4 regions of the Pantoea cypripedii genome follow, and region 3 is predicted to be linked to each of the others. Evidence: predicted binding sites of a transcription regulator. Region 3 holds the regulator's gene; each other region holds the start of a gene.
The links. The regulator CRP, encoded in region 3, controls carbon source genes, mostly activating them, when cyclic AMP is high. The targets are predictions, from matches to a motif close to ATGTGANNNNNNTCACAT.
Positions count from the first base shown of each region.

Region 1: the regulator CRP is predicted to act here: its motif matches at 1,030-1,047, upstream of ompW (outer membrane protein OmpW).
Region 2: the regulator CRP is predicted to act here: its motif matches at 1,543-1,560, upstream of HA50_RS22590 (PTS sugar transporter subunit IIB).
Region 4: the regulator CRP is predicted to act here: its motif matches at 1,491-1,508, upstream of HA50_RS22830 (maltoporin).

Region 1 is NZ_MLJI01000001.1:2,307,070-2,310,224, reverse strand. Features, by position in the region: gene HA50_RS10710 (YciC family protein) at 1-473, opposite strand, end outside; gene HA50_RS10705 (YkgJ family cysteine cluster protein) at 501-917, opposite strand; gene ompW (outer membrane protein OmpW) at 1,166-1,798, shown strand; gene HA50_RS10695 (BON domain-containing protein) at 1,844-2,158, opposite strand; gene HA50_RS10685 (hypothetical protein) at 2,447-3,079, shown strand; gene HA50_RS10680 (hypothetical protein) at 3,054-3,155, shown strand, end outside.
Region 2 is NZ_MLJI01000002.1:301,504-304,658, reverse strand. Features, by position in the region: gene HA50_RS22595 (PTS sugar transporter subunit IIC) at 1-1,130, opposite strand, end outside; gene HA50_RS22590 (PTS sugar transporter subunit IIB) at 1,143-1,457, opposite strand; gene HA50_RS22585 (LacI family DNA-binding transcriptional regulator) at 1,716-2,657, shown strand; gene HA50_RS22580 (M24 family metallopeptidase) at 2,684-3,155, shown strand, end outside.
Region 3 is NZ_MLJI01000001.1:4,073,476-4,076,630, reverse strand. Features, by position in the region: gene HA50_RS19120 (YccS/YhfK family putative transporter) at 1-1,210, opposite strand, end outside; gene crp (cAMP-activated global transcriptional regulator CRP) at 1,269-1,901, opposite strand; gene HA50_RS19110 (OsmC family protein) at 2,203-2,607, shown strand; gene HA50_RS19105 (phosphoribulokinase) at 2,790-3,155, opposite strand, start outside.
Region 4 is NZ_MLJI01000002.1:353,500-356,654, forward strand. Features, by position in the region: gene HA50_RS22830 (maltoporin) at 135-1,400, opposite strand; gene HA50_RS22835 (LacI family DNA-binding transcriptional regulator) at 1,668-2,741, shown strand; partial or broken gene HA50_RS31220 (helix-turn-helix domain-containing protein) at 2,786-3,013, opposite strand.

The DNA.
Region 1 (3,155 bases), 1.8 Mb from region 3:
AGCGAAAACAGGATCGCCAAAATAACGCCAGGCACCATCAGCACCATAAAGCCAAGCTGAACCAGTAAAGTGATTAAGAAGGTTTGCAGCAGCAATTTCGGCAGCAGTGGTGCGGAAGCACCAATAGCACGCAGGGCGCTAACTCGCTGACCCGCCGAAACCATCGGAATCAGACATAACATGCCACCCAGCAGCAGCGTGTTGCCCACCAGCGCCGCGAAGGTGCCTGCAGCGGAAGCACGCAGCAAAATGCGTTGCTGATCCGGCGACATATTCTGTACCAGCTCAAACAGCGAGGATGCGCTGTCATCACCCTGACTCAGCAGTGACAACTGGTCGGCACCGGGGGTCAGGGCATGGCCGATAATCACGGTAATAAACGAGGTAAGCAACGCCATCAGCACAACGGTAATCAGCTGATGGCGCAGAAAATTTCCTGTGTCACGGTATAACGAGCTTGCCGTGATAGACATGTACACTCCTTGAAGGAACCGGGTTAATTAACCCGGCGATTGTACATGTTCTGCGGGCATGCTGGCACCCGCATTAGGATAACTTTCTGTCATGTCTGGTAAAGATGGGCAAAAAAGCGCAGGCAAACCATAGCGTGCTCTGGCCCGATCGCAGGCTTCGTTCAGCACACCTTGCTCGCCTGACATCGAAAACTCGCGACAGGGTGACGGGCGCTGTTGATAGATGCCACATGAGACACAACCACCGATTTCACCCTGTAGCGCCACACAGCGCGGCGCACGCGCGTTAGTACCACGCATGTTGCGCATCAGCAGACTTAAAGGCTCGGTTAATTCCACCGGTACCGCGCCGCCACCATCGTCAGCCTCGGCCCAGTAGAAAGACACACGGAAATGGGCGCAGCAGGCGCCACAGGTCATACAAGGGTTGAATGAATCGCTCATTTGATCGCCCGCTTCTCCTAAGCATCGAACCAAAATCAACGGCAGGATTCAGCAAAGTAGTCACGGCGCGAAATTTTCGCAAGCAGATTTTTATTTCCTGCTGTAACGCCAAAATTGATCTGAATCAATTCATTGTTTTATAAGTGATTTATCTGAAATGATTCAGATGCAATTTGTCAAGAAACGCGATAGATCTCTTGCCACAAACTTCGTCACTACATCAAAAACAAATCGGCAAAGGAGTGAATATGAAACTGGCAAAATGCGCGCTGCTGGTGGCACTGGCAATTCCACAACTGGCACTGGCTCACGAAGCAGGTGATTTCTTTATGCGTGTGGGTACCGCAACGGTACGCCCCACTGAAAGTTCGCAAAATGTGTTGGGCCTGGGGGGATTTAACGTCAGCAATGACACCCAGATGGGCCTGACCTTCACCTACATGGCAACCGATAACATTGGTATTGAATTGCTGGCGGCTACACCTTTCAGACATAAAGTCGGCCTGAATGCGACCGGTAATATTGCGACCGTCCATCAGCTACCGCCAACGCTGATGGCGCAATACTATTTCTTAGACAGCAACAGTAAATTCCGGCCTTATGTGGGTGCGGGTATTAACTACACGATGTTCTTTGATAAAAGTTTCAACCAAACCGGGCAAGATGCCGGGTTGAGCGATCTCAAAATGAAAAATTCATGGGGTCTGGCGGGACAGGTTGGTGTTGATTATCAAATCAACCGGGACTGGATGCTGAACGCATCACTGTGGTACATGGATATTGATACCAATGTGAAATTTAAAGCGGCTGGTGAACAACAGAATATCCATACCAATATTAATCCTTTTGTTTTCTTCTTTGGTGTAGGTTACCGCTTCTGACCGGGACAAGAAATAAGTCGGGCGACCCAGTGGCCGCCCGATTACTTATTTGATTTGCATATTATTCACCACGGATTTCACACCCGCGACGCTGCGCGTAACGGCCACCGCACGGTTCGCCATCTGCGGTGAACTGACAAAACCACTTAACTGCACCCGACCTTTGAAGGTTTCTACATTGATCTCGGTTGATTTCAGCGAGTCATCCTTCAGCAATTCAGTTTTCACTTTCGTCGTGATCACGGTGTCATCGATATAACCACCGGTCCCTTCCTGTGTCGACGTAGGTGCACACGCGCTGAGAGCCAGCGCCATCACCGCAGCCATCAGCAATCCCGCAACGATTTTGAACAGTTTCATTGGTTATCTCCCTGTCATACATGATGTTTCACCGCGATGTGACGGTGCGCTTAAAGTGTGGTGTGGCAACGGGAAATGGTCAAATCAGCACAGCGAAAAAACGCGAAATGATCATAATGGCGAGGAATCGGGACTTGGGAAGTGAGTCCTTTGCATTATTCTGCAAAATTAAATCTGTTTACCAGGGTGACAGAGGACACAAATCATTAATAAATTTGATGGAATTTGTGCAATTTAAACTGATTTAGATATGATTGGCGCTACATCGGGCAACTAAGGATTGTGGCTATGGATGCTTCTAAGATCGCTGAAGGTATCTGGGATAGTGTAAAGGGAATACCGAAGAGTTTTTACTACGGTGTAAAACGAACGTATATCAGTTCTGGTGCATTAGGTTTTGAACGTAGAATTCGTAATGATCAGGAAAATGAACGTTTTTATAGGGTTATCAAGTCATTAGTTCAAAATGAAGAACCTTTGCGCCGATTGATTACCATTGTCATCATTGAGTTCTACAACAAACTGGATGAGCAGGGTAAACAGGTCGTCCATAATCAGATTGGATACGGTACTGGCAGATTAGCTGGCCGCGTTGGTGCTCAGATACTGACTTCTCAGGTTGTTGCTGCATCAATAGTGAAATTTGCTCGCGGCAGCAATGCATGGAAGACATTATATCGCTTCGGTACCAGCTTCACGATTAGTGCCGGATTGTGGCAGGGATTCATTGAAGAAGCCGCATTAGCAAGCCGCAGGATGCAGCATCATTACCCTCACATATACTGGAAAGTACAGCCGCAAGGACTCGATATGATTTATTTCCTCGTTGAGGATCAGTTACAACCTTATCTTGAGTTCATCACCAGTCACCCAGAAATGTGTAAAAGGATTAACCATGAGATTTGCAAGTTGGCTGGTTAAGGCCATCGGGTGGTTGTTGGCCCATGCATTAGAGGGAACAATTACCGTTGCAATGAGTTTTGTCGCCCTGGCTTCA
Region 2 (3,155 bases), on a different contig from region 3:
CAGGGCGTGAGTGACACCACCTGCGCCAGCCAGCCCATTTTGGTGGCCGTCCAGGCAAGGATGGCGTTGACCATAGGCACGCAGACAAAGGGAATAAACAGCATGGGATTCATGATGATCGGCGCGCCGAACATAATCGGTTCGTTGATGTTGAAGAAGCTCGGCACAATTCCCATCTTGCCGATGGTACGCAGATGGGTTGCGCGGCTACGTAACAACAGGAACGCCAGCGGTAAGGTGGAACCCACGCCACCAATCAACAGATAGTGATCCCAGAAACCCTGCAGATAGATATGCGGCAGCGCCGTGCCTGCCGCCAGTGCCGCCTGATTGGCCGAGAGATTTGCCATCCAGAACGGATTCATAATGCCGGTCACGATCAGCGCACCGTGGATACCGGCGAACCAGAACAGCTGGCACAGCAGCACCGAAAGTAAAATCGCGGGCAGGGAATCTGACGCCGAAACCAGTGGCCCGAGCAGATGCATAATCGCCTCGGGGATAATCATGCCGGTCTGCGCCTGGATAAATAAGTTCAGGGGATGCAGGGTGCCAATAATCACCACCACCGGAATCAATATTTCAAAGGAGCGAGCAACACCAGTGGGGACTTCTTTAGGTAAGCGGATGGTGATATTTTTCTGCTTAAGCCACGCATAGACTCGCGTTGAATAAATGGCGGTGATCAGCGCGGTAAAAATCCCTTGTCCGGAAAGATAGGCGGTGGAGATAGTACCGTTGGAGTAAGGTGCGGCGACCAGCAGGAATGCCATAAATGCCAGCAGGCCCGACATCACCGGATCCAGTGAGAACTGCCGCCCGAGGCTTGCGCCGATCCCTACCGAGATAAAAAATGTCATGACGCCCATGCTGAGGTAAAACGGCAGCATCAGTTGTTCGCGGTAGGTCGCGGAGAAATCCAGCCAGGCACGGGCAAAACTGTTGGTCGTCGTGGCGGAGAACGGCGGGAAGATAAAGACCAGCATGAACGAACCGATGATCATAAACGGCAGCGCGGCAGTAAAGCCATCGCGGATCGCAATGATGTATTTCTGTTGCCCGAGACGTCCGGCTAACGGCGTTATCGATTGCTCGATAACGGTAATCATCGACTGATATAACGAGCTCATACCATCACCTTTTTAGTGAGCTGCCTCAATAAGCGACAGCGCGTAATCCAGCACTTTGTCACCGCGCTGCATACCGTAGTCCATCATCTCGATTGGCTGGACGGGGATCCCCGCGCTGGCTGCTTTATCCGCCAGCGTTTTCAGCATGTATTTCACCTGTGGCCCCAGCAAAACCACCTGATAACGTGAAAATTGCTCATCAAATTCGGTCACCCCATAGGCGGCGATATCGACAGCCAATCCCCTTTTCTGCGCCACGTCCTGCATTTTGCGCACCAGCATGCTGGTGGACATCCCCGCTGAACAACACAACATAATCCTGACCATCGTTATCCATCCTTCAGTGATATGCCTCAATGTGGTTATGATTGGATACCATACGGAAACCGGTTTCCATCAAGCAGCCAATGAAATGTGATAACGGTCAATTTATTATTCATTGGTGGTTTTTTTATTAGATTCCCATCACAAAATACCGGCAATATGGATGTGTTTTATGCTGAAATGGAAATCCGGTTTCCATCCAGAATCGAAATCGCTATACTGCCGCTGGCGAAAGTTTGTTCAGAGTATCCGGGGAGAAAGATGTCTACGATCAACGATGTATCGCGCTTAGCTGGGGTCTCAAAAGCCACAGTGTCTCGGGTGTTGAGTGGTTCGCGCGGCGTGAAGGAAGCCAGCCGCCTCGCAGTGCTGAAAGCGGTGGACGAGCTGAAATATCGGCCTAACGTCATTGCTCAATCGTTGTTCAGCCAGTCCACCGGTTGCATTGGTGTTATCTGCGCGCAGGAAAACATCAATCAGACCACCGGCTATCTCTATGCACTGGAAAAACAACTGAGCCAGCATCAAAAACATCTGCTGTTGCGCTTTGCCAGCAGTAAAACCGATGTGATGAATGCCCTTGATGAGCTGACCTGCGGGCTGTGCGATGATGTGCTGATCATTGGTGCCCGCTTCCCCCTCGATATTCAGGACGACAATGTCATCCTGGTGGATTGTGCCGAAACTGCATGGCCAAATAGCCTCCAGTTTGATCACGCCTTCGCCGCCGAAACCGCCTGTAATTACCTGATTAGCCAGGGGAAGCGGCAGATCGCCTTGATCTATCCTGACGCCGGAAATGCAGGGGAACAGGTGTTATTCGGTTATAAACTGGCGCTGGAAAATAACCTCCTGCCCTATAATCGTAATCTGGTGCTGATGGACTCGCCCTCTTCGTCGGTGGCGCTGCAGGTGCTGCTCAACAATGCCAGCACCCTGAATTTTAATGCCTTGTTAGTGGCAAACGATCAGGAAGCGCAGCAGGTGATGACGCAGCTCCAGGCATTTAATAAATCGGTGCCGGGCGACATCATGGTATTTAGCCTGGCCGGTTCCGTACATTTGCCTGGCCTGCCCACCATCCCGGCGATTGAATATTCCATGGATGCGCTGGCAACCCGAATTGTGGGCTGGCTGACGAAAAAGACCCAGGACATGCTGGGTTCTTATACGCTACGGGGGGACCTGTTCGTTCCCCGTTAACACGACAAACTCTTAGGAGACGGTAAATGACGCAGCAATACCCCTACAGGCTGATGAAGAAACCGGCTCCTCCCACCTTCCCGGATGTCACAACGCCGGTGATCCCGGATGAAGTGATGCATCAGCGCCTCGCGAACGTTCTCGCGGCGATGAGCGCACAGGGGCTTGAGTTTCTGGTCATCTATGCCGACAAAGAACATGGCGGCAACTTTGAATATCTCTCCGGTTTTATTCCGCGTTTCGAGGAAGCCTTACTGGTCATCAGTGCGCAAGGAACGCTTAGCTGGGTGATGGGCAATGAAAACCTCAAACTGGTGCCGTTCGCCCGCAACACAGGTAACTGCCTGCACGCCCCCATTTTTTCTCTGCCGAATCAGCCGATGGACGGTGATCAACCGCTACACAAACTGCTGGAAAGCTGTGGTATCACTGCGTCGTCACGTACCGGTATCGCAGGCTGGAAGTTGTTTAGCGGCCTGAGTGCAGCAAAACAACTGT
Region 3 (3,155 bases):
AGCCGTTCTGGCTGACGAACATGGTGGTCATCAGAATCCAGTAGGGCTTGGGGATGTTGAAGAATAAGGCCAGCGCGCTGCCAAACATCAGCATCACGGCAAACCGTGCTGCGGTGCGCAACGCCGGGGACTTTAGCGACAGATAACTGCGCAGCGCCGGAAAAAACGGTAAACGCCGCTGGCGGTCGGCCATCAGGTCACGGGTATAAAGGGGTTTCTGCGTACGCAAGACGCGGGCAATCCGGCTGAAGTGGTACAGGCAAAAATTACCGACCGGATTATCCGGGTGCTGGCGCGCAATCTTTTCCAGCGCCCCGAGCTGCTTCTCCATATGAAAGCGCTCAGGTAACTGGTGATACAGGATGGCATCAGCCAGCAGCCGCAGCCGCGCCGAGATGGTTTTCGCGTTCCAGCGGATCACCGCTTCAGCGTGGCTCTGCTCCACCAGCTTTTGCACTTCTTCGGGCTGGTGCAGGCTGACCGAGATATGTTCCTGGAGATCAAGTGCCACCTGGAAGGCGCGCGTCAGGCGTTTATGGCTGTTGTTGCGGCTGGCAGACAGCATATGCATTTGCTGATAACAGGTGGTGATCAGGTCGACCGCTTTTTGCTGGCGAGCCAGCAGCGGAGGCAGCGCCTTTTCCGGATCGGTCAACTGCGTCAGCAGGGTATATTTGGCATCGCAATAATCCGCCAGCTCGCGATACAGCAGGCTGAGGGTTTCACGCATCGGCTGTTCTTTCCACAGCCAGAACCAGAACCAGTTAAACAGCCCGTACCACAGCGTGCCGCCGATATACAGCAGCGGCGGTACCCATATCGGCATGCGTCCTGCGAGGCTTAGCGTGAAGATGGCGGCGATAAGGGTGCCGGGCAGCAAGCGGCCATGCAACGGACTGATTTCGCCAGTGACGCCCACCAGCAGCGGCAGAGCCAGCATAATCAGCGGTAAAGGAACATGGTAATCCGTCAGCCACTGAATCAGAAAGCTGCCGGTGGCAAACAGGGATCCGCCGACAATCAGGCGTTTAAAGAAACGTTTATGTGGTGTATCCAGCCCCGCAATATTGCAGCAGGCGGGAACCAGCGAGAACAGCAAACCTTTTTGCAGGTCGCCAAACAGCCAGCCGAGAGCCACGGGCAGGCAAAGCACCAGCGTTTGCCGCAGGGCGTAATTAACTTCGGGATGATAGATGATTCGGCGCCACATCAGCTCATCGCAGACAAAAACGGCGCGATGTGACCATCACGCCGTGGGTGAGAAGGAATTAGCGGGTGCCGTAAACGACGATGGTTTTACCATGTGCGGAGATCAGGTTTTGATCTTCCAGCATTTTCAGAATACGGCCAACTGTCTCGCGTGAGCAGCCGACGATCTGACCAATTTCCTGACGGGTGATTTTGATCTGCATCCCGTCCGGGTGGGTCATGGCATCAGGCTGTTTGGCCAGATTGAGCAGCGTCTGCGCAATGCGACCGGTCACATCAAGGAAGGCAAGGTTGCCGACTTTTTCTGATGTCACCTGCAGGCGACGTGCCATCTGCGCCGAAAGACGCATTAAAATATCCGGGTTTACCTGAATCAGCTGACGGAATTTTTTGTAGGAAATTTCAGCCACTTCGCAGGCAGTTTTTGCTCGTACCCAGGCACTGCGTTCCTGACCTTCTTCGAACAGGCCAAGCTCGCCGATGAAATCCCCCTGATTGAGGTAGGAGAGGATCATCTCTTTGCCTTCTTCATCTTTAATCAGTACCGCAACGGCACCTTTCACGATGTAGTAGAGCGTTTCCGCTTTTTCACCCTGGTGAATCAGGGTGCTTTTGGATGGATATTTGTGAATATGGCAATGGGACAGGAACCATTCGAGTGTAGGGTCTGTTTGCGGTTTGCCGAGAACCATTCGCTATTATCCTCTGTTGTAATCGTGCCCAAAACACAGGGGGCAATTTTCCCTGTCAGGCGGTGAAATCGTAGAGCGCTTCCAGTAAAGGAAATTATTCGGGTGGACTCTTAAGCCAGGCTTCTGATTCTTCCCGCCTTCGTCTATTACGACGAAAATATTTTCAGCTCTGTTTGTAGCACAGCTTTTGCTAGCTGTCTTCTGTTGTCTCGCTTCAGCAAAAGGGCGATTAGTCTGGATTGCTGTTTCTCAGGTGAAAGCGTACTCTGGCGGCAAATCAGCCGATTCAGGAGAAAGAATAATGCAGGCACGAGTCAAATGGGTGGAAGGGCTTACCTTTCTCGGAGAATCCTCATCGGGTCATCAGGTATTAATGGATGGGAACTCGGGTGATAAAGCGCCGAGTCCGATGGAGATGGTGCTGATGGCGGCGGGTGGTTGCAGCGCAATTGACGTGGTGTCTATCCTGCAAAAAGGGCGCAATGAAGTGACCGATTGCGAGGTGAAACTCACCTCTGAGCGTCGTGAAGAAGCGCCACGGATTTTTACACACATCAATCTGCATTTTATTGTCAGCGGCAAGGATTTGGGCGATAAAGCGGTGGCGCGTGCAGTGGATCTTTCGGCAGAAAAATATTGTTCGGTGGCGATCATGCTCGGCGAAGCCGTCGACATCACCCACAGCTATGAGGTAGTTGAGGCATAGCACGAACGTAGCGGCGCGATTAATCGCGCGGGTTTTTTCGTGCAGCATGTACGGGATCATGCGATTAATCGCGCGGGTTTTTTCGTGCAGCATGTACGGGATCATGCGATTTATCGCGCGGTTTTTTTCGCGCAGCATGCACGGGATCGCGCGATAAATCGCGCCGCTACGGAAATGACAGGTTATTCAATCCGTTTACCTTCAATCAGTCGCTGCACCAGCGGTGTCATAATCAACTCCATCGCCAGCCCCATTTTGCCGCCCGGCACCACCAGGGTGTTCATATGCGAGATAAAGGAATTCTGAATCATTGCCAGCAGGTAGGGAAAGGCAATGCCTTCCAGCCCGCGAAAATGGATCACCACGAAGCTTTCATCCAGTGACGGAATTTCACGCGCGGCAAACGGATTCGAGGTATCGACGGTGGGCACGCGCTGGAAGTTGATATGGGTGCGCGAGAACTGTGGCGTGATGAAGTTGATGTAATCCTCCATCGAACGCACCACCGAATCCATCACCGCTTCGCGTGAATGGCCGCGTTCGCTGGT
Region 4 (3,155 bases), on a different contig from region 3:
AGCAACATAAATTCTGTCAGGCAATTATCTGACAGTTCCCGGAGATACATGTCGAGTTGCAATAAATTAAATGTTCGCAATCATGCGAGGAGAACACTGTATATTCGTAAGTAACCGGAGTGAAAAGATGCAGCTTACCACCAGGCCTCGACCTGTACGCCAAAGTTCCACGTATCATTTTTGGTCCCATCTTCAAATGGTTTACCATCTTCTGAATCATTTAAATACGAAGCGAAAACACGTAATTCAGGTCGTGACATAAATTCAGGGCCATCTGCCAGACCCACCGCGAAGGTGTATTTTTCACCGGCCTGTTTGTAGTGAGTGCCGTTTTTATAGTCGTCTTTCTGGTAGAAAGCACCGGCTTCGCCGATCAGGCGCACATAATTGGTGAGCTGATATTGCCCGCGGCCCACCAGTGAGACCAACCGGGTTTTGTCGGTATATTCCGTAATGTCATTGGCAGAACCGTATGTCAGAACATGGTTCAGCGAGAACTTCTCAGTAATCGGAATCAACCCAGTGTTAATCACGCGGTAGCCGCTGGCGTCGTTCACATAATTCCACATGTCATACCAGCCACCACCCTGTGACACCATGTTCTGCGCCAACCCTTTGGTGGCATATTGCAGTACCAGCTTGTTGTAGCCGCCAAACATGTCCTGGCTGATTTCGCCGGTCGCCATAACGCCATCATCTGCGTCGTATAATCCGCCGTACTCTTTCTGTTTTTTGGTCGGATTTGGCATGGCGTAGTCGATGCCGAACTCGGTCCATGCGCCTGACCACGGCTTCCAGCCCGCGTAGCGAACGTCGATGTAGTTGATGTTGACGTCATTGTCATTATCGACGCGGTAATCTACGTCGTTAGCGTCACCACGGATCCAGGCCACCGAGACCGCGCCAGGCCCGAAAGTGTAGTTTTCAATCCCAGCGCCGGAACCAGAAATGTTCCAGTATTTCGTATCGATGATGTGCAGGTCGTGGCGCTGGTAGTAACGTTTACCGCCCCAGATCACCGCATTAGGATCGTTGGGGATAAGCCCCTTGATTTGCAGATTCAGCTGGCGCAAACCGAACTGGGCGTCATCGCCAAGGGTGGTTTCATTGTCGTTAGAACCGTCGGAAACCATGCTGACCATGCTGTCGAGGTAAAAACTCACGTCGTTTTTTTTATACACTTCTGAACCCAGTTCCAGTTCACCGTAGGTATCGGATTCGTTACCCAGGCGGCCCAGCTTGTTCTTTTGCCATTCAACCTGTCCACCATCGCCGGACACACCTACGCCGCCGCGCAGGTAGCCGTGAAAGTCGATAGGTACAGATGTCTCAGCCAGAAGTGAAGGTGAAGTCAGCGCAACGGCTAACGCAAGGGTGAGTGTGCGTAGCGTAGTGTTCATATCATTCCTCTTATTGTTTTGTATTACGTTCACATAACGGATGACATAAAATGCCTAAATGTAAAAACAGGCAAACGAACGATTGCGAATGTGTGATTAACTGCAAATAAATCAGCGTTTTTTGTTACCAGTGGCGAGTTTCTTTACGAAGTTATGTATTGTGATCGTCATACTTATTTTGAGAAAATGAAGCGGGAAAATGTGTGGTAAACCTTTTTACGGTGGCCCCTGTTACACTTGGCGCATAACAACATAAGGAACCGGATCATGAAGTCTAAAAGTGCAACGCTGGAAGACGTAGCCCGTCATGCGGGAGTCTCCTACCAGACCGTGTCCAGGGTACTCAACAAATCTGCCAATGTATCCGAAACCACGCGTTTAAAAGTGGAGAAATCCATAGAGTTATTGCGTTACGTGCCAAACCGGCTGGCGCAGCAGTTGGTGGGTAAGCAAAGCCAGACCATTGGTCTGGTGACCACATCTCTGGCGCTACATGCACCTTCGCAGGTGGCGGCTGCGGTGAAACGCTACGCTAACCTCGATGATTACCAGGTGCTGATTTCAATGATCGATGAGAACGTCAATCAAGATATTCAATTCGCCATCAACGAACTGAAGTCACAACTGGTGGACAAAGTGATTATCAACGTGCCGCTGGAAACCGAAGAGGCGCAGCGTATCGCCTCTGACAACGACAGCATCGTTTGTCTGTTCCTTGATGTTGACCCCTATAGTTCCGTGTTTAACGTTTCGTTTAACCCGGCTGATGGCACCCGTGCCAGTGTCAAACATCTCTATGAACTGGGCCATCGGGAGATTGCGCTGCTGGCCGGACCGGAATCGTCGGTATCAGCAAAACTGCGCCTGAAAAGCTGGATCGACACGCTCAGCAGCTATGGACTGAAACCAGTGACGGTATTTCATGGCACCTGGGATGCACAGAGCGGTTACGCTGGTGCGTTACAGATGTTACGTGAAACGCCGAATTTCACTGCGGTGCTGGTGGGAAACGACCAGATGGCACTCGGCGTGTTGAGCGCATTCCATCAACATCAGATCGCCATTCCGGGTGAGAAATCAGTGGTAGGCTACGACGGCACCTATGAAAGTTCGTTCTTCCATCCGGCTCTGACCACCGTTTCGCTGGATCTCGATTTGCAGGGTAAAGAAGCGGTGCGCCGCCTGCTCGACAGCGGTCACGGCGATACGGCGCGCAGTTCGTCAGTGTTACCGGCAAATCTTATCGTCCGTCACTCCACCGGAGGGGTGCAGGAACAGGGGATCAACCTGCAGGATATCGCCCAGCAATTGCAGGTCATTGCACATAAGTTGTGGAAATAAATGGCAGAGTTGTCTCTTGTACCGGGGGGCATTGCTACGCCAATAAGGGAACTTTCGAGCCCTAAAACTTGCATAACGGACAAGTATGCGCCGATTGTGACACCAGCCCCTCCTGATTCAAGAGAACGTAGGGTTATTACAGACATACCTGCACGCTCCGCAACCTGCCTGGCTGTTAGTTTACGTCGCAGACGAGCAAGCTTAAGCCTCTCACCGAAATCGGCAAGCAGCTGGTTTGTATTAGGAAGTAGTGGAGCTGTTTTTTTAGCCATAGTGCTAATATTATTGCAATAATGTGGTAAAAAAGCCTGAATAATTGCACTTTAAGGTGGCTTTCGCTTCGTCTCCCGTCAAGGTATGTAATGCATGACTGAAGAGTCAGGAGATAAATGGCAATATAGGGATGTTGCCTGC